Regions from separate parts of the Streptosporangium sp. NPDC006007 genome, predicted to be linked through region 3. Evidence: riboswitches for the same ligand, from Rfam matches in the RefSeq annotation. Region 3 holds a riboswitch; each other region holds the start of a gene.
What was found. A riboswitch is a leader RNA that binds a small molecule or an ion and turns the genes downstream of it on or off. The one in region 3 is predicted to bind cyclic di-AMP.
Positions count from the first base shown of each region.

Region 1 (7,365 bases), on a different contig from region 3:
GAGAGGGAAGCCCCGGCACGCCCGCCGGAGGCCGGCGAGGCATCGACTTTGGCCGGTGTCGGATCGGCCGGCACGGGCCTGCTCTCGGAGAACGTGACGGAGTAGCCGAGGGGCCGGGGTGGCTGACGGTGACCCCCATGAGTTCACCGGGGGTGCGCGTCGCCGGGAGGGCGGGGGTGGGGCGGGCGAGGGACGAGCGCCTGCTCAGGGGGGTGAAGAGAGGGCGGCGGGCGTTCGCGGTCCGCGGTGAGGTCGGGGGCGGAGTGCGGTAGCCGTACCCTTGACGTGAAGACCAATCCGAGTAGGGGCCGTGATGAGTTCAGCCGGAGAGGGCCTGTCTCGTCCGCTACCCGAGCAGGTTCGCTCGCACGTCGTGGAGCTGGCGTCCCAGATTCTCGGGTCGATGGCCGCCGCCCTGGTGCCCCCTCCGCTCAAGGGAATCGCCAGGTTTGACCCCCGCAAACGGGCCAAGCTGGGTGGCGCGCCGATCGCCGCCCAACTGGAGAGCGACAAGAAGTTCCGGGAGCTGGTCGCCGAGGCGCTGGCCACGGGCTGGCCCGAGCTGGTCGCGAGCCTGGCAGACGGTGTGGTGCCGCCGGCCGCCGACCCCGTCCTGGTGGCCGCGGCCGCCTACCTCACCCGGCCACCCGGCTGGGTGGAGATGGTGGAGGCCGCACGCAGGGACCTGGAGCGGTCGGCCGCCGCGGCCGAGGGCTCGGCGCAGGAGCAGGCGCTCAGCCGGCTGCGTGAGCAGCTGAACGCCCAGAAGACCTCGGCGAAGGAGGAGGCCGACCGGCTGCGCGAGCAGCTCAGGACGGCCCGTTCGGAGATATCCGACCTGCGCCGCAAGCTGCATGACGCCCGCGAGCGCGCCAGGGCGGCCGACGCGCGGGCCGCCGAGATGCGGGAGGCCGCCCAGGAGGCCAAGGCCGCCGCCGTGACCGCAGGGAGCGCGGGGGAGAGCGAGCTGCGCCGCCTCCGCGAGCGTCTGGCCGACGCGGAGCGGCAGCTGGAGGCCACCCGCCGGGCCGCACGCGAGGGCCGCAGTGTGGAGGACACCAAGGTCCGCATGCTGCTCGACGCCCTCCAGGACGCCGCCGCCGGGCTGCGCAGGGAGCTCGCCCTGCCGTCCGGCATCCACCGGCCCGCCGACTCGGTGGCCTCCGTCGCACCGGGCAGGAACGGGGTCCAGGCGGTGCCCGCGCGGGCGCTCGCGGACGACGACCCCGCCCTGCTCGACCAGCTGCTGGCCTTACCGCAGATCCACCTGATCGTGGACGGTTACAACGTGACCAAGACCGGATACGGCACGCTCACCCTGGCCGATCAGCGCAACCGTCTGCTCACCGGCCTGGGCGCGCTGTACGCGCAGACCCGTACCGAGCTGACCTGCGTCTTCGACGGTGCCGAGCTGAACGGCCCGGTGCCGGTCTCGGCCCCCCGGGGGGTCCGGGTGATGTTCAGCGCCCCCGGCCAGATCGCCGACGACCTGATCCGTCAGCTGGTCCGCGCCGAGCCCGTGGGCCGGGCCGTCGCGGTCGTCTCCTCCGATCGGGAGGTGGCCGAGTCGGTCCGCCGGATGGGCGCCCGGCCGGTTCCCTCCACATTACTTCTACGGCGTCTCGGGCGAGCCTGAACCTTTTGGTCATATGGTGCATCGGATCCCGTGGAGGTTGATTCGATGCAGAAGATCGTCATGCTGGTCTGTGCCGCCCTGGTCGCCGGTACGGCCGCCGCCGCCCCCGGTGTTCCCAAGGGGTTCCTGCTGTATGAGAAGGACGCGGCCAAGAAGGACAACGATCCCGAGACGAACTGGACGGTCAGCGACTCGGTGAAGACCCGCCTGGCGGTGGACCCCTGTGACAGGAGCGGTGTGGGCGGGGCGGGCCGTACGGCTGTCCGGACGGTGACGTTCACCGGTGTGCCGGACTTCATGAAGGTCGAGCAGGTGCTCCTGTACGGCTCGCGGGCCACCGCGGAGCGGGCCATGGCCCAGCTCCGCGCCGCGCTGACCGCGTGCGGGTCCAGGACGGACGCGGGGTCCGCCTACCGCTACGTCTCCGCGCAGGTGACCGGCCTCGGGGACGACGCGCTGAAGGTCTCCGGGCAGGTCTACTACGGCGGGAAGACGGGGGTCGGCGGGGAGCGGAGCGTGGTGGTCCGCAGGGCCAACGCGGTGCTGGTCTACCTGTGGGCGGGAGAGTACGCCCGGCCGGTCAAGCGGGACTGGGCCGTCCAGTTCCGGGACGCCCGCCGGATGACCGCCGGGGTTTGCAGCGTCGCGGCCTGCAAGTAAAGAACAAAACGGCCAAAAAGGTGAGCGATACCTTACCTGTTCTGTACTATTTCGCCCCAGGTCTTTGCATGGGGAGGCGGCGCCGTGGCCGTGGCGGGTATGCCGGTTGGGTTTGTGCGGACGCCGATGATCGCAGGGGTGGCCCTAGCGCTGTTCCTGGTGCCGATGGGCGGGGCCTTCGCAGAACCGAAACCGACGATCGCCCAGGCCAGGAAGAAGCTGGAGAAGCTCAACGACCAGGCCGACAAGGTTGTCGAGAGGTACAACCAGGCCGGCGAGAAGTGGAAGCGGGCCCGCAAGAGGTACCGGGCGCTGAACGGCGACCTCACCCGTCAGAGCGCGAAGGTCGCCGGGCTGCGCAAGGAGCTCGTCACGATGGCCGTCAGCAGCTACCAGCTGGGCGCCGCCAACGGCTGGTCGGGCATGGTCGGCCGGCCCGACCCCGGCTCGCTGCTGAGCGGCCTGGCCGCCGTCGACCAGATGTCCGCCTCCCGCGCCGAGTCCCTGAACGCCTTCGAGGAGGCCACCAAGACGTTGCGCGGCAACCGCGACCAGGCCAGGGAGGCCCTGACCGAGGCCGATCGGACGCGTGACGAGCTGGCCGGGGAGAAGGCCAAGGCCGACAGGATGGTGAAGCTCCAGACGAAGGTGCTGCGCGATCTCGGCGCCTTCAGGACCGGCAACCCCGACAGTCCGGGAATCCAGTACGACGGCCCGGCGTCCGGCAACGCCCGGGCCGCGCTGAGCTTCGCCTTCGCACAGGTCGGCAAGCCCTACCAGTACGGCGGCACCGGCCCGGGAGGCTGGGACTGCTCCGGCCTCGTCCAGGCGGCCTGGCGCAGCGGAGGCGTCAGCCTCCCCCGCACGACCTGGGAGCAGTGGAGCTGGGGGGCCGGCCGCAAGGTCTCCCTGAGCGAACTCCAGGCCGGTGACCTCATCTTCAGCGAGGGGCTGGGTCATGTGAGCCTCTACGCGGGCGCCGGAAAGATCGTCCACGCTCCCCAGACCGGGGACGTCGTCAAGGTCGTTCCCCTGTCGGCCTACGGTCGCCGCCTGGTCGGGGCCGTCCGCCCCTGACCCCGCCCCCTCAGCGCCCCGCTCGGCCCTCAGCGCCCCGCCCGGTGCCGCTGGAGCGTTCCACGGAAGGGCCGCTGGATCGTTCCGCTGGGAGGACTGGACGCGGCTGAGGGGCGGCGGATGCGCGCGGCCTCGCGGCGATCCCGGAGGGTGGGGTGGGCACGGCGGGGCCGGGAGTGGCCCGTGGGCCGTACGCGGAGGGTGAGAAGGTCGCCAAAGATGTGACGTACGCGACAGGAGGGGCGCTTTCCGAATAATGATCCGGAGGGTGTGACGAGAGTCATATTCGGCCGATGAAGCCGCCCCCGAGCAGGTCTTCCGTGGGCGCGAGAAGCATTATTTGATCTTTAAACTTTGTGGGGGCTTTGCCGAAACGTGATGATCAGAGTAGCTTCTGGCGTCGCGGCGAGTAAGCCATACCGTCGCGCCGAGCGTCGGTCCCCCAGGCCGGCTTTCCGATAGAAATCCAATTGGTCGCCGTTCCTCCAAGGGGTCCGCCCCACCACGGTGACCTGCCGAATTCGTGCAGCCAGGAGGCATGGAGCCGGGGAACCAATAGGCCGTCAACCTACGGTCAGGGGTGAATCGACATATCTGTTGTCGTAGGGCGTCTTCCCAGCCCGAATCCGTCAGCTAACCCGGTAGGCATCAGTGGAAGTCCCAAGGAGAAATCCTGTCTACCACCCTGCATAACCTTCGTTTGTCACGCCTTTTTCGCCTTTCCCTCGGTGGGTTCGTCCTCACGTTGACCGCCTCAACCGGGGCGGTCACGCTGGGACCCACGGCGGCGGGGGCGGCGACGGACAGCGCGGCCGCGATCCAGGTCGGGAGCACGGCGAAGACTCACGTCAAGCGCACGGCCAAGACCGCGATGAACAGGGCCGCACGGCAGAGGACAAAGGCCAGGAAGGCCGTATCGGTGGCCAAGCGGCAGATCGGCGATCCGTACCGGTGGGGAGCCACCGGTCCCGGCGCGTTCGACTGCTCGGGCCTTGTCCAGTACGCGTGGCGCAAGGCCGGCGTCTCCCTCCCCAGGGTCACGTACAGCCAGTACCGCGTCGTCAGGAAGAAGGTCTCATGGAGCAGGTTGCACCCTGGTGACCTGCTGTTCTTCTACGGAAAGGGCCACGTGGGCATGTATGTCGGCCACGGCAGGATGGTCCATTCGCCGAGCAGCGGCAAGACGGTCCGGATCGTGAGGCTGAGGGGCTACTACAGGTCCTCCTTCGCCGGAGCCGTCCGTCCGGGCGGCTGACAGCGGGATACGGCCCCGTCCATCCGGTTCGGGGCACAGCCGGAGAGTTGACCCCATCGTGGTCGCCGTGGAGGGGGACAGGTGTCCGAACCGTTCAACGTCGAACGGCGTTCTCAGCGCGTCGCGGAGCCGGATCGCGGGATCCCCGTCAGGGAACGCCGCCCGTGCCGTCCGCGCCGTGGCTGATGGGGCCGGACCGGAGCCGGCCGGACGTGGTGACACCACAACCCGCTCCGGGGGAGATGGGTAACAGGTAGGGGAGGCGGCTCCACGATCACGCCTGTGATCGTGGAGCCGTTTCTCCTTGACCGCCCCGGCTCGGTTCGCCGGCGGTGTCCCGGCTGACGCGACCGCCGGTCGCCGGTCCACTAGCATCGGCTGACATGTCGCTCCCGAGAGGGCGCCGCGCCGTGCTCGCCGGGATGCTGACGCTGGTGGGCGCGGGTCTGGCCGCCGGTGCGCGGCCGGTGTCGCAGGGGGTCCGCGACCTGTGGCCCGGCGCCGCCACCGTGGTCCGCGGCGAACGCTCCCTCGTCGCCGGTCACCGCGTCCCGCTCGCGGAGCTGCGGGACCTGGCCGCGCGGGCCGACCGCGCGGCCCGGATCGTCGGCGAGGTCTGGGGGCCGGTCCGGGCGGTCGTCCTGTTCCCCGCCACCGACGCGGAGGCCGCGGCGCTCGCGGGGACCTCCGCCACCGGTGGCCTGGCCGCGATGACCGTCGCCGACCGGGTGATCGTCCTGCCGACGGGGTACGCGAGGCTCAGCGCGACCGGCCGGGACGTGGTGATCGCCCACGAGCTCACCCACGTGGCCACCGGCGCGATCCGGGGCGGCCGGGTGCCCATGTGGCTGTCGGAGGGGTTCGCCGACTACGTCGGCTACCGCGACGCCGGGATCCCGGTCAGGGTGGCCGCCGCCGAGCTGGCCGAGGAGGTGCGTGCCGGCGCCCTGCCCACCCGGCTCCCCGGTCCCGCCGACTTCGCTCCCGGCGCCTCACGCGCCGCCCAGAGCTACGAGGAGGCGTGGCTCGTCTGCCGGTACATCGCGGAGCGCTTCGGTGAGCGGGCGCTGGTGAGGCTTTACGGTAGCGATGTGGGCGGCGTGCTGGGTCTGTCGCGGGCCGAGCTCACCGCCGCCTGGCGCGACCACCTCCGGAGGGAACTCGGATGACGCGGACCGTGACGGACACGCCCTCGGGGCTGAGAGGCGCGGGATGGGCGCTGGCCGTCCTCGGCGCGGCCACGCTGGTGGTCGTGGCGCTGACCACGCCCTGGCGGGCGCTGCCCGCCGACGCCCCGCCGGTCGCGCCGGATCCGGCCCGTGACTTCACCGCCGCCCAGATCGCCCGCTCCGAGTCCTTCGACGCCGTGGTCAGCGCCCCCGGCTACCTGTCGCTCGGCTTGACCTTGATCGTGGCGGGGGCGCTGGTGGGCACCCCGCTGGGCGCGCGGCTGCTCGGCGGGCTGCGGGGGCCGTGGTGGCTGCGGGTGCTGCTCGGCGTTCTCCTGCTGTCGGCGGCCGTGGAGGTCCTGCGCTGGCCGCTGGGTATGTGGTCGGAGACCTACCTGCGCGAGTTCGGCCTGTCCACGCAGGGCTGGCCGGCCTGGTCGGCCGACCGCGTCAAGAACATCGCGGTCAGGACCGGGCTGCTGGCGATCATGGTGCTGGCGGTGGTCGCGCTGGCCCGTCGTTGCCGCCGCTGGTGGGCCCCCGCCGCGATCGGCGCGTTCGCGCTGACGGTGCTCGCCTCCTTCGCCTACCCGGTGGTGATCGAGCCCATCTTCAACGACTTCACGCCGATGCCCGCGGGCCGGCTCCGCGACGACCTGCTTGCCATGGCGGCCAGGGACGGCGTGCCGGTCGAGGACGTGCTCGTCGCCGACGCCTCCCGGCGGACCACCGCGCTCAACGCCTACGTCTCGGGGTTCGGCGCGACCCGCAGGATCGTGGTCTACGACACGCTGCTGCGAGCCCCAGGCGACCAGGTCGAGCTGGTGGTGGCGCACGAGCTGGGCCACGCCAAGGCCGGGGACGTCCTGTACGGCACGCTCGTCGGCGGCCTGGCGGCGGCCTGCGGGGCGTGTCTGCTCTACCTGCTGACCTCGGCGGGCCCGGTGCGGCGGCGCGCCGGAGTCGCCTCACCGGCCGACCCGAGGGCGGTGGGCCTGGTGATGGGGGTGCTGACCTTGGCCACGGTCCTGTCAGGACCGGCGCAGAACCTGGTCAGCAGGCACATCGAGGCACGGGCCGACGCGCACGCGCTGGACCTGACGGGGGAGCCGGTGGTGTTCGCCGCCATGCAGAAACGCCTGGCGATCACCAATATTTCCGATTTGTCGCCCAGTGCTATTGAATACCTGATCTATGTATCTCACCCCACGACGCCGCAGCGCATCGCGATGGCACGTTCCTGGGCCCGGCTGAACGGCATGCGGGAGCCGTGAACCGTACGCTGATCGTCACCAACGACTTCCCGCCCCGGGCCGGGGGGATCCAGTCGTTCGTGCACGGCCTCGCCGCGGGACGGCCGCCGGACTCGGTGGTCGTCTACGCCCCGAGATGGCCCGGCTGCCCGGGCTTCGACGCCGGGCAGCCTTACCCGATCGTGCGCCACCCCACCTCGCTGATGCTGCCCGTCCCCGCGGTCGCCCGCCGGGCGGCGGGGCTGGTCGCCGAGTTCATGTGCGACACCGTGGTGTTCGGAGCGGCGGCCCCGCTCGGCCTGCTCGCGCCGGACC
Region 1 is NZ_JBEXUG010000027.1:48,815-56,179, forward strand. It holds gene ABZ194_RS20760 (hypothetical protein) at 138-272, shown strand; gene ABZ194_RS20765 (NYN domain-containing protein) at 314-1,636, shown strand; gene ABZ194_RS20770 (hypothetical protein) at 1,682-2,296, shown strand; gene ABZ194_RS20775 (NlpC/P60 family protein) at 2,435-3,373, shown strand; cyclic di-AMP (ydaO/yuaA leader) riboswitch at 3,877-4,036, shown strand; gene ABZ194_RS20780 (C40 family peptidase) at 4,119-4,628, shown strand; gene ABZ194_RS20785 (DUF4157 domain-containing protein) at 5,012-5,797, shown strand; gene ABZ194_RS20790 (M48 family metallopeptidase) at 5,794-7,071, shown strand; gene ABZ194_RS20795 (glycosyltransferase family 4 protein) at 7,068-7,365, shown strand, end outside.
Region 1: it holds a riboswitch for cyclic di-AMP, as region 3 does, so the genes downstream of both, ABZ194_RS20780 (C40 family peptidase) here and ABZ194_RS08715 (NlpC/P60 family protein) in region 3, are expected to answer to the same signal.

Region 2 (7,365 bases), on a different contig from region 3:
GGGACCGAGCTGCGGATCGGCAGCAGGGAGACCGTCTCGGGGGCGGAGGCGGTGACCAGCCGCCGCAGGTCGGGGTGCCAGGTCGCGATCATCCGGGCCACGGTGTCCCGGAGCCGTTCGCCGGTCATGCCGGAGAGCCCCTCGGGCATGCGCCCGCTCGCCGCGCCGAAGACCCACATGACGTAGCCGCCGGTGTTGTCGAGCAGTGCCCCCTCCTGCTCGGTGCGCCCGATCCCGGAGGGCAGGACCGTGCCGCCGGAGTCCTGGGGCGCGGTGAACATGGAACACCCCCTCGGCGGGATGATCATGTTGGGCCCCCGCCACAGCCGGGAGGCGACCAGCGGGCGTGTGTCGTCGTTGAGCGGGAACTTCCCGGCGATCGTGAGAATGCCGGTGTCGATCCGCGGGGCGTGCGGGAGATACTGGCGCCTGACCCGTGAGTTGCCGCCGTCCGCGGCCACCACGATGTCGGCGGTCTCGGCCGACCCGTCGGCGAAGTGCAGGGTGACGGTGCCGTCGGGGTCGCGGGTGTAGCGCTCGTAGGTCCTGTCGAACCGGACCACGTCCGAGAGGCCGGAGAGCAGCACCTGGCGGAGTGTGATCCGGCTGACCGAGTGGTGGTTGCCGAGCGGGTCGGGCGCCCGCGGGATCTCCAGCAGGAGCAGCCGTCCCATCTTCTCGGTGAGGAAGCCGAAGTCCTGCCCGCTCCGGCCGACGGTCGCCAGGAACGCCTCCCAGAGCGGTTCCGGCAGGCAGGCGTGGAGGGCGCGGGCACCGCCGGGGTCGAGGTGCACGCGATATCCCTGGAGCCGGTCGGCCGGGGTGCGGTCACGTTCGTAGACCGCCACGTCCACACCGGCCCCGTGCAGCCCCTGCGCCAGGCAGAGTCCGCCGATGCCGGCACCGATGATCGCCACTCTGGAGTCCGTCATACCTCCACTATCGACCGGTTGGACTCCCGAGCGCCCTTTCCCGGGCGTCTCTTCCCCGAACCCCTCCGTTCGGACCCCCGTCTCTCCCCCGGTCCTCCCCCAGCTCGGACACCCCTTGCGTCCGGCCTCCCTCCGCCGAGCGCGATGACTGGCGGGCGCCCAGGGGTTACGGTCGAGATGAGGACATGAGGAGGGCATCATGACCATCGACATACGCGAGGCATACCGCCGCGCGCTGGACGACTTCGGCGCTCTCGTTCACAAGATCGCCCCCGAGCAGTGGCATACCCCGACGCCCTGCGTGGACTGGGACGTGCGCTCCCTGGTCAACCACGTGGTCGGGGAGAACCTGTGGGTCCCGGAGTTGCTCGCCGGGCGGACCACCGCGGACGTCGGCGACGCCTTCGACGGCGACCTCCTCGGCGACGACCCCCTGAAGGCGTTCGACACCTCGGCCGTGGCCGCCGTCCAGGCGGCGGGTGAGAACGGCGCGCTGACCCGCATGGTGCGCCTGTCGTTCGGGGATGTGCCCGGCGGGGAGTACGTCACCGAGTTGTTCGCCGACGCCCTCATCCACACCTGGGACCTCGCCCGCGCGATCGGCGCCGACGAACGGCTCGACCCCGAACTTGTCGGGGCCTGCGCGGCGTGGTTCGCCGGCACGGAGAACGATTACCGTCAGGCCGGGGTGACGGGGGAGCGGCGACGGGTGTCCTCCGACACCGACGCCCAGACCCGGTTGCTCGCCTCCTGGGGCCGTCGCGGCTGAGGCTCCGCCGGACAGGGCGGCCCCGGCCCGAGACGCCGTCGTCCACCCCAGGTGCGCCGCTCACACGACGGAGGCGCGGGCCGCCCGCCGCCTCCCGTCCGGCACCCGGGAGCTCAACGCCCAGTCGGCCGCTTACCGTGGTTGGCCCTGCGCTTCTTACGCGCCTTGCTCTTACGCGCCCGCCTGCCCATACCGGCCACCCCTCTCACCGGACCCTCGCGGAGAGCGGGTCCGGCTCCACGTTCCTCCCTGAGCGCCTGCCGTACAAGACCCACCGGGCAAGATCTGAGCAATGATCCGTACGGCCGGGTGCCGTGTTCCCCCGGCCCATCCGATGATCTACACGGCCGGGGGGCGTTTTCGCGCCGGCCCGCCCGACGACCCGCTCGACCGGCGGGCGGCTCCGGACCGGCCGGAGCCGCCCGCCGGTTCCCCTGGAAGATCTCCTGGGTCGCCCGTGCGGCCGGTGGCCGTGGTTTTAGGCTCCGTCGCATGGACGCGAAGCTGATGGACCTCTGGCGCTCCCTGACAGGCCCCGGGGCCGACCACCTCGGCCGGGGTCTGATCATCCGGTACGGCGAGCCGCACCGCAGGTATCACACGGCCACCCACCTGCGGGCCGTACTGGCCCAGGTTGACGCGCTGGCCGGAAACGCCGCGCACCCGGATCTCGTACGGTTCGCGGCCTGGTTCCACGACGCCGTCTACGACCCGCGACGTGGCGACAACGAGGAGCGCAGTGCCCGGCTGGCCGAGCGCGCGCTGCCCGAGCTGGGACTGGCCGCCGAGGCGGTGGCCACGGTGGCCCGGCTGGTCCGGCTGACCCGCACCCACGACCCGGCGCCCGGCGACGTGGACGGGGCCGTGCTGTGCGACGCCGACCTGGCGATCCTGGCCTCCCCGCCCGAGGTGTACGCGGCGTATGCGGCGGCGGTGCGCGAGGAGTACTCCTTCGTCCCGGACGAGGCGTTCCGGAGGGGCCGGGCCGCCGTGCTGCGCGCGCTGCTCGACCTTCCGGCGATCTTCCACATCACCGATGTGGAGGCGTCGGCGAGGGCGAACATCCAGGTCGAACTCACCCTGCTGTAACCGGCTAATCACCAGGATTCAACAGGCACCCCTGGACCTACTGTGGTAATTTGGGGGAATATGTTTGATTAAGGGGTGGATCAATGCTTGCCCAGCAGCGGCAGCAGGCGATTCTGGAGCGGGTGCGCAGCAGGGGCGGCGTCAGGGTCGCCGACCTCGTCCGCGAGCTCGGCGTGTCCGACATGACGATCCGCAGGGATCTTGAGGTGCTGGCCGGGCGCGGACTGGTGGAGAAGGTTCACGGCGGGGCCACCAACGCCGGGCCGGGCTCGACCGAGGAGCCCGGGTTCGCCGCCAAGTCGGTGCGCCAGCAGCCGGAGAAGGAGGCGATCGCCCGGCAGGCGGCCGAGCTCGTCCGGCCCGGCACCGCCATCGCGCTCTCCGCCGGGACCACGACCTGGACACTCGCCCACTTCCTGGTGGACGTGCCGGAGCTGACCGTGATCACCAACTCGATCCGGATCTCCGACGTCTTCCACCGCTCTCCCCGCGCCGACCGCACCGTCGTGCTGACCGGCGGCGTCCGCACCCCCTCCGACGCGCTGGTCGGGCCGGTCGCCGTGGCGGCCGTCCGCGGACTCCACGTGGACACCCTGTTCCTCGGCGTGCACGGGATGAGCGCACGCGCCGGGTTCACCACCCCGAACCTGCTTGAGGCGGAGACCAACCGGGAACTGGTCGCCTCCGCACACCGCCTGGTGGTGCCCGCCGATCACACCAAGTGGGACACGGTCGGGATCAGCACGATCGCCGAGCTGGCCCAGGCCCACCTCGTGATCACCGACTCGGGCCTGGCGGACGAGGCCCGTGAGGAGCTCACCGCGCGGGTGGGCGAGCTGGTCATAGCCGAACCCCGACAGGAAAGCGAGGCCCTGAGCCGATGAAGCGCACGATCACCCATCTGGCCGACGGCCGCGAGCTCGTCTACTTCGACCGGCACGACGACGCCGATCGGAGCGCGATCGACCGGCGAGACCTGCCGCCCCGGCCCGCCGCCTCCGAACTGCGCTACGACCCGCTCACCGAGGAGTGGGTGGCGGTGGCCGGGCACCGCCAGGGGCGCACCTTCCTCCCGCCGGCGAGCGAGTGCCCGCTCTGCCCGTCCACCCCCGGTCACCCCACGGAGATCCCCTCGGCCTCCTACGACGTGGTGGTCTTCGAAAACCGCTTCCCATCCTTCTCCGCGCAGCCGGGCCCGCACCGGGACATCGGCGGCATGAGCGAGGCCCGGCCGGGGATCGGCCGGTGCGAGGTGGTCTGCTTCACCTCCGACCACGACTCCTCCTTCTCCCGGCTCTCCCCCGGCCGGATCGACCTGGTGATGGAGGCGTGGATCGACCGCACCGCCGAGCTGTCCGCGATTCCGGGCGTGGAGCAGGTGTTCTGCTTCGAGAACCGGGGGGCCGAGATCGGCATCACCCTGGCCCACCCGCACGGCCAGATCTACGCCTACCCCTATGTGACCCCGCGCACCAGGCTCTCCCTGGGCGCGGCCGAGCGTCACCGGGAGCGGACCGGCGGCAACCTCTTCGCCGACGTGCTGGCCGCCGAGCGGGAGGCCGAGGTCCGGGTGGTCGCCGCGAACGAACACTGGACGGCCTTCGTACCGGCCGCGGCCCGGTGGCCCGTGGAGGTCCACCTCTACCCGCATCGCCGGGTTCCCGACCTGGGCGGGCTCAACGAGGCCGAGCGCTCGGCGTTCGGGCCGCTCTACACAGAGGTGCTGCGCCGGCTGGACGGGCTCTTCGGCATGCCCATGCCGTACGTCGCGGCCTGGCACCAGGCACCGGTGAACGTCGGCCGGGAGCTGTCCTACGCGCACCTGGAGCTGTTCAGCATCCGCCGGGCACCGAACAAGCTGAAGTATCTCGCGGGTTCGGAGTCGGCCATGGGGGCTTTCGTGAACGACGTCCTACCCGAGGAGGCGGCGCTACTCCTCCGATCCACCGTCACGGAATGATCACTGATTGGTCTCGGTTTGGGGTCGCATGACCATCTGTTTACCACTACTATCCTCACACATCGGACATAACATCCGATATGCCTAATCCGGGGCGCCTCGCCCGGGAGCCGGGGACCCACGCGTTTTGGGGTGAACCACTTCGGTGGAAGGGCTTCCTCCAGCCCGAACCCGTCAGCTAACCCGGTAGGCGTGAGGAGAGGAGAACCGTGGCGGCCTCGCCCCCCACGTCCCGTCGTCATGCGGCCCTGACCGCCTCCGTGCTCTCGGCCATCGCGTTCACCCTGGGCAGCGCGTCCGCGGGCAGCGCCGCCCCCAAGCCTGCCGAACCCGAGCTCCGCGCCGAACTCGCCCGGCTGAACAAGAAGGTCGACAAGCTCATCGAGTCCTACGCGGCCAAACGGGAGTCTCTGCGAAAGGCCCGGCTGGCCGAGGAGTCCGCCCAGATCGATCTGCGCAAGGCCGAGGAGACCTACGCCAAGGCGAGCGAACAGGTCGACTCCATCGCCCAGCTCCGCTATCAGAGCAGCGCCGCCGACCTGCCCGCCCTGCTGTTCGCCCCCGACATGGAGGGCGCCGTCGTCATGGAACAGCTCATCGCCCAGCGGAGCGCCTACCTGCGGGACTTCGCCCAGAGCCGGGACCTCAAGAAACAGGCCGCCGAGAAGGCGGCCCGGCTCACCGAGCAGATCGGCGTGGAGGCCAAGGTCGTGGAGACCGAGCGCCAGGGCGCCGAGAGGGTGATCCGTGACATCGAGCGGAAACTCGACCAGCTCGTCCCGATGGGTTCCGGCCGCCGCGCCGACGGCAGCTGGGTCCCCCAGCTCCCCACCGGCGGCGACAACATCACCGACCGCACCCGGATCATGCTCGAAGCCATCAAAGAACGCTTCAAACTCCCCCACGAGGTCGGCTGCTACCGCACCGGCGGCAACGGCGAGCACCCCCTGGGCCGCGCCTGCGACTTCATGATGAGCACCGGCGGCTCGATGCCCTCGGCGGAGAACACCAGGCTCGGCGACGAGATCTCCGCCTGGGCGGTCAAGAACAAGGATCGGCTCGGCGTCAAGTACGTGATCTGGCGCCAGCGCATCAACATGGGCTCCGGCTGGCGCGCCATGTCCAACCGGGGCGGGGTCACCGCCAACCACTACGACCACCCCCACATCTCGATGTACTAGCGCCGTGGAGCCCGGACCGGGAGCGTTTCCGGGGGGTGTGGATCGAGAAAAAGGGTGTGACAGTGGCCGTGCGCGCGGGAAGGATGGGGGATCATGACCGACAATCGCGTTGCTCCTCCCTATGTCGCCGACGAGGTCGGCATGCTGCGCTCCTGGCTGGACTTCCACCGGGAGACCCTGGCCGTCAAGTGCGCCGGGCTGTCGGAGCGGCAGCTCGCCCTCCGCCCCTGCGCGCCGTCCACACTCTCCCTGCTGGGCCTGGTCCGTCACATGACCGAGGTGGAACAGCACTGGTTCCACAACATCCTCGGCGGCGAGGACAGGCCGTCGATCTACTGCACCGAGCAGGATCGCGATGGGGACTTCGACCTGCTGGGCTCCTGCTCCGCCGAGGAGGCCATCGCCCGCTGGCACGCCGAGATCGACGGCGTCCGCGGGCTCTACGCGGAGCTGCCCCTGGAGGCCTTGGGCAGACGGCAACGCAGGGGTGCGGACGTCTCGCTGCGGTGGATCCTGGTCCACATGATCGAGGAGTACGCCCGGCACAACGGCCACGCCGACATCATTCGCGAGCGGATCGACGGGGTCACGGGAGACTAGTGTTCTCCTCGGCGATCGCCTCGGTGATCAGCCGGTCGAGAGCCGCCAGGTCGGGTGGGCGGGCCGCGGCCGCCTCCGCGAAGCGGGTGAGCAGGTCGGCGAAGAGCCCGCGGTCCGCCTCGTCCCAGTCGGCGATCAACTCGTCCAGGTAGGTCCGCCGGGAGCGGACGACCACCTGGAGCACCCGGAGCCCTCTCGGGCTCAGCAGCAGCCTGGCCCTCCGGGCGTCCACCTCGGACTCCTCGCGCTCCACGAACCCCGCGCCGATCGCGTCGTTGACCAGCCTGCTGGCGGTGGAGGGGTCGACGTCCAACTGCTCGGCGACGGCGCCCACGGTCACCTCGGACATCTCCCCGTACAGCCTGTACACGGCGCGCACGACCATCACGTTCGACATGTGCACCGGCCGCTGCGGATCTCCGAGCCTGCGCGTGCGCAAGGGCCGCGCCCAGATCCGGCGCAGCCGGAACAGGGCGACATCGATCATGGCCCCCGGAGTCCCGTCCTTCACGGCGCAACCCTATCGGCGTACCGGTACGCGCCGGCTACGCGCCGTACCCACGAGGCCTCAGCCGGACAGACGGACCGGGTTGACGAGGTCGGCGTACATCAGCAGGCCGGCCATGATGACCATTACGAAGGCGATCGCGTAGGTCAGCGGAAGCGCCTTGGCGATGTCGACGTGCCCGGGGGTGGGGCGGCGGGTCACCCGGGCGAAGGCCCGCTTGAGACCCTCCCAGAGGCCACCCGCGATATGGCCGCCGTCCAGCGGGAGCAGCGGAATCAGGTTGAACAGGCCGATCGCCAGGTTGAACCCCGCCAGCAGGTTGATGA
Region 2 is NZ_JBEXUG010000031.1:16,336-23,700, forward strand. It holds gene ABZ194_RS22155 (NAD(P)/FAD-dependent oxidoreductase) at 1-932, opposite strand, end outside; gene ABZ194_RS22160 (TIGR03086 family metal-binding protein) at 1,132-1,701, shown strand; gene ABZ194_RS22165 (metal-dependent phosphohydrolase) at 2,194-2,790, shown strand; gene ABZ194_RS22170 (DeoR/GlpR family DNA-binding transcription regulator) at 2,874-3,674, shown strand; gene galT (galactose-1-phosphate uridylyltransferase) at 3,671-4,750, shown strand; cyclic di-AMP (ydaO/yuaA leader) riboswitch at 4,822-4,957, shown strand; gene ABZ194_RS22180 (hypothetical protein) at 4,960-5,931, shown strand; gene ABZ194_RS22185 (DinB family protein) at 6,025-6,531, shown strand; gene ABZ194_RS22190 (MarR family winged helix-turn-helix transcriptional regulator) at 6,518-7,042, opposite strand; gene ABZ194_RS22195 (site-2 protease family protein) at 7,100-7,365, opposite strand, start outside.
Region 2: it holds a riboswitch for cyclic di-AMP, as region 3 does, so the genes downstream of both, ABZ194_RS22180 (hypothetical protein) here and ABZ194_RS08715 (NlpC/P60 family protein) in region 3, are expected to answer to the same signal.

Region 3 (7,365 bases):
CTCATTGCGAGCCGATTCCCCCGGATCTGTCAAGGGGGTGGGTCAGGCCTCTGTGAGAGGGTGCGCCAGGTGAGGTCGTTCTTTCTGGTGGAATGTGAGAGGAGGGCGGTGGCCGTGTGACCGCCGGTGGAGGCGGTCCCGCCGCGGGGGGCCCTGGCGAAACCTTGTTCTGCGAAGACTCCGTCTGTCAGGGGACGGCGGGGCGCCCGGGGGAGCCGGCCTTGGCGCGGCCATGACTTAACCGTAAAGGCGCCGACATATCATGAGTACTTCACGTAGCACACGCTATGTCAACAGCGCGTACTACCTCTATGAAGAGTGGAACTTGACGACCTTTGAACAAGCCGTTTACCGTTCCTGACGGGCGGCATTGATTCCAGACGACTCACGCCTGAGTTCCAGCGCGGGGGGAGCGACTCCAGATGGCATATCCAGAGGTGGACTCCCGCCGCGGCGACGGTCTTCTGGGCATGGGTGAGATCGGTCTGAGCGACGAGGATCTCGTGCTGCTGGCAGAGCTCGCCAAGGGCGTCACCGTGGACCGGGTGGGGCGCCGACTCGACATCAGCGGCCGGACGGTCCGGCGCAGGCTCCGCGGGATCTGCGACCGCATCGGGGTGGCCACGGCGATCGAGGCCGTGGCCTGGGCCGCCCGCCGGCGACTGATCTGAACCCCGCCTCCCGGCCCGCTCCGGCCTTGGAGGCGACACCCCTACACCATGCCCCGTTTTGTCCCCGCGGTCGCCCCAGGGGCTCTCTCAGCCCGCCCCAGGGTGGTTCTCAGCCCGCGCTCGGCGCGCGACCGGTCCCGCACCCGACCCGCGTCCGGGTGTTCGCGGCCGGTCCACGCCGGGTTCGCGCCCGGTCCGCGGCGGGGTGTTCGCGCCCGGTCCGCGCCGTGGTCCGCGCCGGGTTCGCGCTCAGTCCGCGATACGCACACCACCTGCGAAGGGGCGGTTGTCGATCGTCGCGATGTGGATGACGTCACCGGTCTGGGGGGCGTGGACCATCAGGCCCGCGCCGATGTAGATCCCCACGTGGTGCAGGTCGCTGTAGAAGAAGACCAGGTCCCCGGGGCGCAGGTCGTCCCTGGAGACGTGGGTGCCCGCCGTCCACTGGTTGCCCGTGTAGTGCGGCAGGCTGATGCCGACCTTCTGGTAGGCCCACATCACCAGGCCCGAGCAGTCGAAGGAGTTCGGTCCCTCGGCGCCCCACACATACGGCTTGAGCTGCTGGGTGAGGGCCCACCGGGCGGCCTCGGCGGCCTTGCCGTCGCCCGCGATCGGCACGTCGATCTTCACCCGGTTGCCCCGGGTGCTGCTCGCCCGGGACCGCACCTGCCGGAACAGGCTGCTCTCGACCTTGGCGACCAGGCGCTCGATCGTGGTGCGCCTGTCGCCGATCTGGTTGAGCAGGTCCTTGACCTCGCTGGTCCGGGCCTTGGCGCTCACCTGCGCGCTCTCCGCGGCCTTGATCGCCCGGCCGACCTGGGCGACCTCCTCGCTCTGCTGCTGCTGGAGCGCGTAGTTCGTGGTGGCCTGGTCGAGGAAGGCGTCGGGGTCGGAGGACTGGCTGAAGGTGAGCCCCGGGCCCAGCCCCCCCGCCATGTAGCTGCTCTGCGCGAGCAGGGTGGCCTTGGTACGCCGCGACTCCAGCTCCGACTCGCTGACGGCGAGGGTCTTCTCGGCGCTCTCGGCGGCGCGCTGGGCCTGCTTGAGCTTGACCCGCTCGCCGTTGTACTGCTCGGTGAGCGTCTCGATCTCGGTGTGCAGCTTCTCGGCCTGCTTGGCGAGCTGGCGGAGGCTGGGCTGCGGGTCGGCGGTGGCCGCCACGAGAGGGGTGCCGAGGGTGAGGGAGGCGAACGCCGTCCCGATGACCGCGAACCGGAACGACAGTCCGCGCGCCGCCTGTTCTCGGCCGCGGGCGTGCCTGCCCGCACGTCGTGCCCCACGGTCGCGCATGCGCTTCACCAACAGGCTCCTCTCTTGGCCGCCTACCGGGTTAGCTGACGGGTTCGGGCCGGAGGCAGCCCTACCGGATGCCGGTGGCACCTCGGATTCACCCCGGGGGACGTCGGGAGGGTGGGTCCCCGGTTCCCCAGTCGGGGGATTCGGCGGGTCAGCTCTTTACGTTGCTGACATCGAGGACGGACATTAGTGCAATTGGAGGTTCATGCTCAACCAGAACTGCAAAGTTGGTAGAGCTTTCACAACTGAAATGTCACGGTCGGGTCACATCATTGCATGATCGATGTGCGTGCCACGTCGGCCCCGCGTCCCTTCTGGCGGAGGTGACAGGGGTCTTCGCAGGTCCGTGCCTGTGAGACGGGGGGATTCGGTCCGTCGGCGGAGATCTCGGCTCACCGTGGTAAGCGGGCTACGGTGCGCCATCCAACGGCTCCTGGACAGGGGTTAAGGCTGAGCCGTAAATAGGTGGTGACGAGGACGTACGCTGATCGGTCATGGAGCAGGTTGCGGAGCGGTCCCCGACGCGGGCCGTACGCCACACCGGAGACGCGGGACGACGGGCGGGGGCCGTGGACGGGGGAGTGGACGCGGATCGGGGGTCGCCGAGCCGGCGGGAGGCCGGGGCGGACGCCATCGCGATCACGGTCCGGCGTGCCCGCACCCCGGACGTGCGCGGCATCCGGCGGCTTGTCGACACCTACGCCGGGGCCGGTCCTCGCCTGCTGGAGAAGGCCACGGTCACCCTGTACGAGGACGTCCAGGAGTTCTGGGTGGCCGACAGGGACGGGGTCGTGGTGGGTTGCGGGGCGCTCCACGTCCTGTGGGAGGACCTCGCCGAGATCCGCACGGTCGCCGTCGATCCCGGCTGCCGGGGCCTGGGCGTCGGCCACCGGATCGTCTCCGAGCTCGTCCGCGCCGCCGGCGAGCTGGGCCTGCGCCGGGTCTTCTGTCTCACCTTCGAGGTTGATTTCTTCGCCCGGCACGGATTTCAGGAGATCCAGGGCACCCCCATCTCGCCGGAGGTCTACGCCGAACTTCTCGCCTCCTATGACGAGGGGGTCGCCGAGTTCCTTGAGTTGGAGCACGTCAAGCCCAATACCCTGGGCAACACCCGAATGCTGCTGTACCTGACACCACGGACCGGCTAGCTTTCCTCGGGTATTGGCTGATGCAAAAGGTGACTGTTGATACCTATCTCGATACCTTGTGCTCCAGAAGCATGTGAGTCGGCCATGTGCCACATGCGCAGTCGAAGTGAGGTGACGCGGTGAGCACCGGACAGCCACCGTATCCGCAGGATGATCCCGACCGCTCACCGTCGGGGCATCCGCAATACGGACACAATGGAGGTCGACCCCCTGGTGAACCCGATCCCGATGTGACAGTTGTGGGATATCGATCGGAGGCCTCACCGTCGAACACGGGACCGGGGCAGACCCAGCCGGGTTACGGCCAGGCGGCCTACGGCCAGCAGCCGGGGACCGGCGCCTACGGTCAGCAGCCCGGTTATGGTCAGCAGTCTGATTACGGGCAACAGTCTGATTACGGTCAGCAGGCCTCCCAGCCCGGTTACGGCCAGCAGGCGGCCTACGGCCAGCAGCCCGGCTACGGTCAGCAGGCCCCGCAGGAGCAGCCGGGTTACGGCCAGGCGGCCTACGGCCAGCAGCCGGGGACCGGCGCCTATGGACAGCAGCCCGGTTACGGTCAGCAGCCTGATTACGGGCAACAGTCTGATTACGGTCAGCAGGCCTCCCAGCCCGGTTACGGTCAGCAGCCCGGGTACGGCCAGCAGCCGGGGACCGGCGCCTACGGTCAGCAGCCCGGTTACGGCCAGCAGCCCGACTACGGTCAGCAGGCCTCCCAGCCCGGTTACGGTCAGCAGCCCGGGTACGGCCAGCAGCCGGGCTATGGCCAGCAGCCCGGTTACGGTCAGGCCGCCCCCTACTCCCAGGGGTACGGACCTCAGGGGGAGATGCCCCCCGGCGCCCCGGCACCGCTCGCGGAGTGGTGGCAGCGTCTGGTGGCCCGTCTCATCGACTTCATCATCCTGGCGATCCCGACATTCATTGTCTCCAAGGTGATGACCGCGATCCTGGTCACCCAGCCGGACTTCGACCTCGAAACCGGCAAGTTCACCGCCGGGGGCGGATTCGTCCTCGCGGCCGTGCTCACCGGGATCGTCGGCGGCCTGATCTACACCGCCTACGAGTTCCTGATGGTCCGGCAGAGTGGCCAGACCGTCGGCAAGATGGTCATGGGTATCAAGGTCGTGGCGGTCGGCGGCGCGCCGCAGCCGGGCGGGCTCTCCCCCGACCTCGCGCTCAAGCGGGCAGGTGTGCTCTTCGGTCCGATCATGGTGAACGGGATCCCGGTCATCGGGTGGATCGCCTTCATCTTCTTCCTGGTGAACGTGCTCTGGCAGCTGTGGGACCAGCCGCTGCGGCAGTGTCTGCACGACAAGGTCGCCACGACGGTGGTCGTCAAGACCAAGTAGTCGCCTGAATATCGGGGCCGGCGGATGAACCGCCGGCCCCGTTTTCATACGTGGGCGGGTTCATACGCGGGCGGGAAACCCGGCCCGGTAACGGTGCCCCCTCCAGGCGCGATGGAAGCGCAAACCCATTCGCGGCGGGGAGAGGAGCGTTATGGCCGTCCACCGGCCTCCCCTGGCGACAATCCCCCTGGATCTGCGGTGTCGTGGCCCGGTGAGCCGTACGCCGCGCCGGCTCTCCTGCCCCGCGGAACCCATCCGCCCGGCCATATGGGACCGTCGGCCGTCTCGCTCTATGGGATGCCAATGGGAGGGCACTCGCCGCGCGGAGTTCCCGTCTCACTCGCCGAATGGGCGCCGCCTTGCGGACGCCCGCGCCGTCGTCGGCGTCATCTTGGCGCGGTCCGCCGGAAACTTCGTGCGGTCCGCCGGATTGTCGTGCCGGACTTCTCCTTCCACTTCCGGGCGGCACGTGAAGACCTTCTTGCCGATCCCGGCTCCACCCCCATGGCGTTGCCAAGGTTGTTGCGCGGCCCGATCCTGTTTGGTGGTTATACGGTCTACGACTATGTCCTGGATGCGGAGAGGGAAGTACTCTTGGGAAGAAAACGATGAAGGTCTGCCTTGTTCCGTCCGGCGGTGCTGTACCGCCACCCCCTGTCCGATGAACCGGGCAGCTCTCTATCCGGACGTTCTTCACGCCGGAGGCATTACCGCGGCGAACCCGCCGGTGATGATCTTCAGCTCTGCGGCAGACCTGTCCCGCCTCCCCCGCAACCACCCCTCACCAGGGGTTTCTCGGCCCAGGGGAGGGTAGTCTGGTGGTCATCAGGCCGGAGTGAGATTGATTTTTCGGCGGAGCGATCACCACGATGATCGCCCTGTCGGTTTTTTCCCTGCGGCTTTACGGAGTGCAACCGGTAAGACGGCTGGAGAGAAGCATTAAGGTAGTCAGCGGTCGACATGGCCGCCCCAGTGACACCTCTGGCCCGCAGGTGACGCTATGGTCATCTGTGGACGGATCCGGACTGATCGAGCGAGCGCCGTGCGCGGCCCGGGATGCCGCCGCCAGAAATTCCATGGTCCCCGGAAAGTTGCCCACGGTGCGGAGCGAGGACGAATGAGCGACGTATTGTCCGCGTTGATACCCCCGGTGGTCGTCGGCGGGGCCTTCATCTACGGAGTTGTCAAGCTTCTTCGCAGTGAAGCCGCAGGCCGCCGCCCGACAAAACGGCGGGATCCGTCTGAGTCGCAGAACAGCTGATCCACTCCCCCCCTCCGGAGGTCGGCAAGAATCGCCGGGCTCCCGGAATTGCCGCTCTCCGATTGCGGGTATATGTTTAGCTAGCGAATGAAACAATACTCCGCGAAAGGATTGCGTAGATGGCCAAGCAGATCCAGGAGATTCTCATCGACGACCTCGATGGGGGCGAGGCCAATGAGACTGTCGCCTTCGCGATTGACGGCACGAGCTATGAGATTGATCTCAGTGAAGTAAACGCGAAGAAGCTCCGCGACTCCCTGTCGCCTTTCGTGCAGAGCGCTCGCCGTTCGGGTGCGCTCGCCCCTCGTCGTCGCCGTGCAGGTGGCGCGCGGGCACTCACGAGAGAGAAGAGCGCCGACATCCGGGCGTGGGCCAAGTCCCACGGTCTTAATGTCAGCGAGCGCGGTCGAATCGCCTCCAAGATCGTCGAGCAGTACGAAGCGGCTCACTAGATCGTTGAATCATGCGGTTATGGCGGCCACGGTGGGGTCCGGTGGCGGCCATGACCGCATGACGCGTTTGGGTGGTCGATAAACGTCGTTCGCTTGCGGCGTATCGGGAACACCGCACCCCCCGCAGGTAGTTGGATGGAGGGTGAACGCCCTGCTCTCGGGGAACGTCTACTGCATAGAGCGGTCGCCGGGGCGGGGCTACCATGCGGGATGACAGGGCCCGGATATCCCGGACCTGCCTGACCGCTCTGTGAGGAGCGACGAGATGTTCGAGAGGTTCACCGACCGCGCGCGGCGGGTTGTCGTCCTGGCCCAAGAAGAGGCCCGGATGCTCAACCACAACTACATCGGTACGGAGCACATTCTTCTTGGCTTGATCCATGAAGGTGAAGGCGTTGCCGCCAAGGCTCTGGAGAGCCTCGGCATCAGTCTTGAGGGTGTGCGTCAGCAGGTCGAGGAGATCATCGGCCAAGGACAGTCTGCGCCGTCGGGGCACATTCCCTTCACCCCACGCGCCAAGAAGGTCCTTGAGCTGTCGCTCCGCGAGGCCTTGCAACTGGGGCACAACTACATCGGCACCGAGCACATCCTGCTCGGCCTCATCCGTGAGGGCGAGGGCGTCGCCGCCCAGGTGCTGGTGAAGCTGGGCGCGGATCTCAACCGCGTACGGCAGCAGGTCATCCAGTTGCTCCACGGCTACCAGGGCAAGGAGCCGGCCGCCTCGGGCGGCCCGCAGGAGGCCGCGCCGTCGACCTCCCTTGTGCTGGACCAGTTCGGCCGCAACCTGACCCAGGCCGCCCGTGAGGGCAAGCTCGACCCGGTCATCGGCCGGGAGAAGGAGATCGAGCGGGTCATGCAGGTCCTCTCCCGGAGGACCAAGAACAACCCCGTCCTGGTGGGCGAGCCCGGCGTCGGCAAGACCGCCGTCGTCGAGGGTCTCTCCCAGAAGATCGTCAAGGGCGAGGTCCCGGAGACGCTCAAGGACAAGCAGCTCTACACCCTGGATCTGGGCGCGCTGGTGGCGGGCTCCCGCTACCGGGGTGACTTCGAGGAGCGCCTGAAGAAGGTCCTCAAGGAGATCCGCACCCGCGGCGACATCATCCTGTTCATCGACGAGCTGCACACGCTCGTCGGCGCGGGCGCCGCCGAGGGCGCCATCGACGCCGCCAGCATCCTCAAGCCGATGCTGGC
Region 3 is NZ_JBEXUG010000007.1:204,101-211,465, reverse strand. It holds gene ABZ194_RS08720 (LuxR C-terminal-related transcriptional regulator) at 471-671, shown strand; gene ABZ194_RS08715 (NlpC/P60 family protein) at 921-1,961, opposite strand; cyclic di-AMP (ydaO/yuaA leader) riboswitch at 1,976-2,126, opposite strand; gene ABZ194_RS08710 (amino-acid N-acetyltransferase) at 2,600-3,115, shown strand; gene ABZ194_RS08705 (RDD family protein) at 3,355-4,461, shown strand; gene ABZ194_RS08700 (hypothetical protein) at 4,897-5,073, shown strand; gene ABZ194_RS08695 (Lsr2 family protein) at 5,842-6,174, shown strand; gene ABZ194_RS08690 (ATP-dependent Clp protease ATP-binding subunit) at 6,440-7,365, shown strand, end outside.

Region 4 (7,365 bases), on a different contig from region 3:
ATCTTCTACCCAGGCAACGGATCCTCTCCCCCTACATATCTCACTTTTGTCTAACACTCCCGGATTCAAAGTGGTATCCCTACGCTAACCGAGCGACGCTGTGAAGTCGCTGGCGAGGGAGAGCCCGTGCTCGGAATCGAAGACTGCCTGGCTGAGGTCATGGCTATCCCCGGCGCGCTGGACGTGATCCTGATCGATCAGACCAGTGGGACGGCGGTGGCGACCCGTGGCGGGAGCAGCCGCGTCGACGTGGAACGATCCGCCGCGGGGCTGAGCGAGACCCTCAGGGCGACCGTGGACGGACTCGCCTCGGCCTCGTCCGGCGGGACCGTCCGGATCCGCGATGTCATCATCACCACCGACGACGGACACCATTTATTAAAGCCACTCGAAACGGTATTTGACGGTCCGCTGGTGATTTACCTGCGGCTCGATTCCCAACGCGCCAACCTGGCCCTGGCACGTCACCACCTTCAGGCCCTTTCCGGCCGACTGATAACAACGTGAAACCGTGCCGACTGTGGAGAACGTACTCAGCGGGCTCGCGGGCGATCACGTCACCGGCGCACTCCGCCTGGACGGGACAGGAACGTTCTATCTCACGGACGGGTGCGTGACCTACGCCGAGAGCCCGGCCGCCCCGCCGCTGGAGGACCTGCTGACCTCCTCAGGCCGGGTCTCCGCCCATGCCGTACGCCAGGCCGTGCGGGCCGCCACCGACGACCGCCCCGGCGGCCTGCGGCTGATCCGCCAGGGCGTGCTCACCAGGGGCGAGCTGGAGCTGTGCGTACTGGGCGCGGTGCTCGACGCCGCGTACTTCCTGTCCGACGCCACGGCGTGCCGGTCCGCCTTCCAGCTGGGAGAGCGGCACTGGCTCGGCGCCCAGTGGCACTTCGACGTGACCGGACTGTTCCGGGAGTGCAAGCGAAGGAGAGCGCAGTTGAACCAGGTCTGGCCGTCCAGCGAGTTGGACGCGCTTCCGGTCGTTCCCGTACGACGCGTCCCGGCCCATGGGGTGGTGCTGACCTCACTGCAGTGGGAGGTGGTGGTGGGAGCCGATGCCACGGCGACCCCCGCCGACCTGGCCCACAGGCTCGGCCGACCGGCCTACTCGGTGCTGCTGGCCGTACGGCAGCTGGCCGCGGCCGGGCTGCTCCGCCTGCCCAGGGGCGAGCTTCCCGCCGCACCCGTCACCGGGCCCGCCGCCGAACCCGGTGCCGCCCTCGCCGCGGTGGCCGCCGTACTGCCCGGCGCGTCGGCGGACGGACTGCCCAGACGCACCGCCTGCACCGCCAGGAGGCGAGACGCCGTGCCGGACGGAGCGGACGAGCCGGGATGGGGGAACGGGGCCGGCTGGGGGGAGGGCTGGACCGGCGCCGCCGAGACACCCCCCTGGCTTCCCCCGGCGACGGGAGACCCCACCGACGTGAACCTGCTCGTCCGGCTCAGGAACGCATTGGAGGCACTCACGTGAGCTCGGCCCGATGCCGATAAGGCTGCGGACGCTGAGGCGGACCGGAAGGAGGATTCCCGTGGAACTACGTGATGAGGTGCGCCGGGAGATGACGCTGCTACGCGAGCGGATCCCCGACGTGGAAGGAAGCATCGCGTGCAGCGTGGACGGTCTGCCGATAGCCAGCGACGTGAACGGTGCCGCCGACCAGATCGGGGCGCTCTCGTCGGCCCTGCTGGCCCTCAGCCGCCGGATGACGGGCCTGGCCGGCAAGGGCGCCTTCGAGGAGACCCTGATCTCCGGCACCCACGGTTACACGGCCCTCTACGCGGCCGGCCCCAAGATCGTCCTTACAGTCCTCGCCCGCCCGGGAGCCAACCTCGGGCTGCTGCGACTGGAAGGCCGCAAGACGGCGGCGAACCTGGCCGCCATCACTTCCCGCACATGGACCACTCAATAACCGGAGGCAGAAATGGGCAATATGGACATCTCTCTCAAGGAGATGATGGCGATCGACGGCGCCGTCGGCGCGGTGGTCGTGGACTACAACAGCGGCATGGCCCTGGGGGCGCTCGGCGGCTCCAAGGAGCTCGACCTCCAGGTGGCGGCGGCGGGTAACACCGAGGTCGTCAGGGCGAAGATGCGCACCATGGAGTCGCTGGGCATCAAGGACGGCATCGAGGACATCCTCATCACGCTCACCAACCAGTATCACGTGATCCGCCCGGTCACCGGCCGCGGCGGCAAGGGGCTCTTCCTCTACATGGCCCTCGACCGGGTCAGGGCCAACCTCGCGCTCGCACGGCACAGCCTGCGCGCCATCGAGGAGAAGCTGGAGATCTGACCCTCCGGTACGGCGGGCCCCGGCGATCTCGACTCCGTTCGCCGGCGGCCCACCGGGGCGGGACGACCGGTGATCCACCGGAGTGAGGCGCCTCACGATCCACCGGCTGCGGCGCCCCATGGTCCACCGGGGCGCGACGGTCCGTGATCCACCGGGGCGCGCGGTGCTCCGTGATCTACCGGCTGAGACGACCGGCGATCAGGAAGGTTGCGCCGCCCACGGCGGCCAGTCCCGCCGCACCGGCCAGCGCGTTGGCGGAACCGGAGGTGATGGGGGCGGTCTGTGACCCGCTCAGGTCCCGGAAGCCCTTCGGCGCGAGAGCCGCGGGGGCGGCGCCGCCGTTGGGCATGAGGATCCCGGGTGCGCCGGCGACGTCGGCCTTCCCTGCCTCCCGGTCCCTCCCCGGCTGCGCCGGGTCGGCGAGGACGACCTTCGGCGGCTCGGCCGGGTTGGAGTCCATGACCTTCCAGGCGCCGCTGGCGAACGCCACAGGGTGGTTCTTCTTGCCCACGCCGTTGCCCCACTTGGTGACGACGTAGTCGACCTTGATGTGGCCCATGCCGCCGACGCCGTCCACACCCAGCGTGCTGGAGTTGAACGTGCCGCCGGTCAGGTCGGCGAAGCTCTTGGCGTCAAGGTCGATCATGACACCGTTGTTGGAGGGAATACCGGGGCCTCGGTCGCCGACGAAGAACTTGGCCTTCTTGCCCTTGTAGACGACATAGCCCTCGGTGAACAGCGGCCAGCTCGGGCTCGCGATCATGCCCTTCTGCATGGGCTTGCCGCTCGCGGGCAGGCCGGTGTCCCCGGCGCGGCCTGAGGAGTCGTCCCAGAAGTAGGAGGCCTTGGTCGAGCCCTTGAGCAGGATGGTCTCGGAGTCGGCGGAGGCGGAGGAGCCGGTGTCGGCCGAGGCAGGGAGCGCCGAGACGACGCCGGCGGAGGTGAGGATGCTCGCACCCAGGACGGTGGCGGCGAACACGTGATGGCGCAGACGAGGGGAAAAACGCATAGGAGGCAGACTCTTTCGCGAGGGAACAGGGCAGCCCGCGCAAGAGGTCAAGGAAGGCACGGGCGTATACGCGTACGCGCTCACGGAGAAGAGAAGGCGTAGCCGGAGGGGCCGGACGCTACGCGAGGCGCGATGCGAGGTGGTGCCGCGATCGGACGCGGCGAGGAAGTCTTAGATGATCGGCACGAACACGGTAGGCGGCACCGGGACGAAGGCGATACAGCGATCCATGAAGGGGATCTCCTCTCCATCTCGTCTACCGGGTTAGCTGACGGGTTCGGGCGCTGGAGTTGCCCTACCGCCGCAGACCTGCGGCGGATTCACCCCACGAAGTGGGTCCCCGGTTCCCGCGGCCCCCTGGGGGCCTTCGGGATTCGACGTCGGTTGGCCGCTCCTTCTCCTGAAGGGCAAGTCGCCGACCGATAACGACTAGGACACTACCTACCAGATGGGGACAAAGCAAAACAAAAGCCATGAAAACCCCAGAAGATCTACCTTCAACGGCCAAGAAAGAGCCATTGGCCAGGCCTTGACCATCCTCACTCCACGCTGTCAGGCCCGGCGGAACCGTTAGGGGACCTACCTAATGATCTTATCGTCATCGCCCGCCTGACCTGCGACTTCTTCCCCTTAATCCCCGAAGAGGACAGACTTGACGAACAAGTCGCTCGATTGTCGCGGCCCCTGCCCCCAGCCGGTGCGCCGATCCTTCTCACAACGACGCCGTCTGCCCCGGCATATGCCCGCGGATCCACGGAGAGCCCAATCGGCCGGGTCCGCGCCCTCACCCGTGCGACCCGCCCCTCACCCGTGCGGCCCGTCCCGCCTCCGCGACCTGGACGGTCAGTCCCACCAGAAGGACCAGGCGTTCCTCCCCCTGATCTGCTCGGCGTAGTCGATCAGCGTCCCGGCGCTGTAGATGACGCTGTCGGGACAGAACGTCCAGTGCTCGGCGGCGACGTGCAGGGCGTGCTCCGGGGTGACCGGAGGCGCGGCGACGCTCAGGTCCAGGGTGTTGAACCCCATGCCGACCAGCCGCGCCCCGAACCGATCCTCCCAGCTGCGCACCACGGCCGCCAGCGGGACCATCCACTCGTTGTGGTTCAGCGCCCCCTGCCACCCCATGACGGCCAGCGCGTCGGCACCCCGGTCGGCCGCGACCAGCCCGAGCGGGGTCCGGCGCTCGGCGATCACCCCGGCGTACCAGTCGGCGACCGCGCCGGGGTCGGCGGCGAGCTCACCCGACGGAGCCGGCCCCGGACACCCGGGACCGAACGGGTCGAGCAGCTCCAGTTGCCCGGCATCGGCCTTCTGGACCCAGTCCGCCCAGACCTCGGCCATGAACGCGGCGGCATGGTAGTTGTCGATCTCGGCCACCGCGTCCGGGGCGATCTGTCCCGCCGACCACGGCTGAACGGAGTCCTCCAGCAGCACCGGCCAGAGGCCCGAACGCCCGTGCTCGGCCCGCAGCCCGGCCCAGAGGTCACCGGAGACCACCGTGTCACTCAGCCAGAACGCCGGACGGTGGTCGAGCGAGAACTGTGAGTAGCCGGGATCGGGCCAGACCACGTCACCCGGCGGCAACTCGATCGAGAGCACCCGCCCGTCACCGCCGCCGGTGAACAGCTGGCCCAGCACTGGGGGAAGTTGCCCACGCTCACAATCGCTCATCCCTGCCGATCCGATCCTGACCACGGATCAATTTTGACGTGTCAAGCGTCCCGAGCGACAGTTCTCCCCCACAGTGGGTAAAAACGAACGGCATGCCGGTGTCACAGGCCGGACACCTGCGGCGGCGAGGCGAGGAGACACCACCCCGCCGTACGGCCCCCTCCAGGCAGGCGCGGCCCCGACGGGCGGAACGGCGGCCTTTCGCGCCTCGGTCGTTTACGCCGGAGACCCCCGGAGAGCCGGGGGCCTCCGGGGGCTCCGGGGACTCCGAGGGGCGTCGGCTCAGCGGGGGCCGGCCGCCTCCCACATCCGCAGGTAGGACTCGGCCCCGGCGGCCAGGTCCTGGACGATCTCGTCTCCGGCGACGATCCGCATGTCCTCGATCCAGTCGGGGACCAGGCCGTAGTGGGCGACGCCGTCGACGTTGACGTCCCAGACCCGCTCACCGGTGCGCTGGCGGTCCAGGGTCACCCCGCCGTCGAAGGACCTGAACGGGTAGGTCACCGGGTTGGCCGAGTTGTTCGGGCGCGGGGCGGGCAGCGGGCCCATGCCGTTGGCGTCGAGGCCGTAGCCGAACCCGGCGCGGTGCTCGCCGCTCCTGAGCCCCCTGGTCTTGCGCCACTCCTCGGCGAAGCGCTCGGCCGGGAACCCGTAGGTCGTGATCATGCCGCCCAGCCCGTAGATCCGGCGGTAGTAGCCCGGGTCCATCCAGCTGTGGGAGGAGATCACGCCCGGATAGCGGGCGGCCTCAAGGATGTCCAGCGTCCGGTCGGCGGCCTTCACACTCATGTGGTCGATCTCGACGAGCATCCCGCGTCTCATCATCGCGCTGAGCGTGTACTCACCGAGGCCGGTCAGGCCCTTGACGTTGCAGTGCGGAGCCGGCGGGTAGACCGGCGACGAGACACCGGGGGGCAGCCACTTCGCCAGGGGGGCGGGGATGATCCCGCCGGGTTCGATCGTGTTGTCGTGCTCCGGTCCCGTGCAGGTCCCCGCCTTCCAGAAGGTACCGGTGCTCAGCAGGTTGCCCAGGTTGACGATCGCCCCCTGCGTGCCGGAGTCGAAGCGGACCCCGCACAGGGCGTTGTCGTACTTGTGGCAGAGGAACATGCTGCGCACGCCGAGACCGTGCAGCTCGTCCAGGCCCCGGTCGATCTGCGCCCTGGTGCAGTGCGGGATGCCGAGACTCTGGCGGCAGCCGAACGGCTCGGAGGTCTCGACCCCGAGGACCACGGCGAGCTTGCCGTCCGCGATGACCTTCCTGGCCTCCGCGGGGTCGCGCACGATCCTGAACCAGCCCCGGCCGGGACCGCCGTACTCGGCGTCGATGTGATCCTGTAGTTCGGTGGTCCGCCGGGCCTCCAGCCTGATCGTGGCCATCTCGTCGCAGGAGTTCCGCTTGAGCGGATAGATCTCGCACAGCTGCCGGTTGGCCACCAGGTCGTTGACCATGACGCGCAGGCCACCCCGCCAGGCCCGCTCGATCCAGGTGTAGTAGGCCTGCTGGTGGGTCAGCGAGTTGTAGGCGGGCCAGTCCTTGAAGGTGGGCCAGCCGACCGGGTCGTGGGTGCCGGTCGGGGAGCCGGTCCTGGTGAAGTTCTCGAACCAGGCGGCCTCACCGTGCGGGTGGTGGTCCAGGCAGTCGACCAGCGCCCTGGCGATGCCGCCGGGATCGAACGGCTTGCCGCACAGCAGCTTGCCACCGAACCCCTCGTAGGACATGAGGTGGCTGTGGGCGTCGACGAAGCCCCGGACCGTGCCGTCGGGCGCCGTGCCCCTGAACGGTTCGCCCAGGGCGTTGACCCCGGCCCCCGGGCGGGGCGGCGAGGCCCCGGCCGTACTGCCCGCCAGGAGCACCGCGCCGATCATTGACAACGCGATGACGATCACCCGGATGACGGAACGGGAACTGGCCATGGGCACCTCACACAACCGGCGGGGGGGGCGGGATGCCGACAGCATCCGCCGTTGTCAGGTCTCCAGTCAAGACCTAACATGAGCCCTACTCGAAAACAGGACTCCGGGGCGACCGCGGAGCGCCGCGGGCGGTGTCGGCCGTCCGCGGACCGTGATCCACCGACAGTGATCCACAGATGGTGACAAACCTCCGTGAACGCTTGCGAATGCTGGCAGATACCGGAGAATGTCTGCGGATGCCCGCGGATGCCCATGGCGAAACACGGGAGACACGGGATCACACGAGACACGGGGCGTCCACGTCGCCTCGCCGTACGCAAGGGAGGTCGGCGGTTAGATGACGGTCCCCCGCAGCCCCGCGCCCGCCGGACAGCGGCTTCTCTGGTCCCCGGACGGCGCCTGGTCGCCCGATCGGGGCGAGCCGCGCGGCGACCCCTCGGTGGTGGACTCCTGGCTGGTGGCGGATGGCAG
Region 4 is NZ_JBEXUG010000004.1:179,878-187,242, reverse strand. It holds gene ABZ194_RS05235 (roadblock/LC7 domain-containing protein) at 127-507, shown strand; gene ABZ194_RS05230 (hypothetical protein) at 512-1,474, shown strand; gene ABZ194_RS05225 (roadblock/LC7 domain-containing protein) at 1,533-1,913, shown strand; gene ABZ194_RS05220 (hypothetical protein) at 1,926-2,297, shown strand; gene ABZ194_RS05215 (hypothetical protein) at 2,473-3,306, opposite strand; cyclic di-AMP (ydaO/yuaA leader) riboswitch at 3,545-3,696, opposite strand; gene ABZ194_RS05210 (DUF4253 domain-containing protein) at 4,150-4,944, opposite strand; gene ABZ194_RS05205 (Coagulation factor 5/8 type domain-containing protein) at 5,260-6,894, opposite strand; gene ABZ194_RS05200 (aminotransferase class IV) at 7,232-7,365, shown strand, end outside.
Region 4: it holds a riboswitch for cyclic di-AMP, as region 3 does, so the genes downstream of both, ABZ194_RS05215 (hypothetical protein) here and ABZ194_RS08715 (NlpC/P60 family protein) in region 3, are expected to answer to the same signal.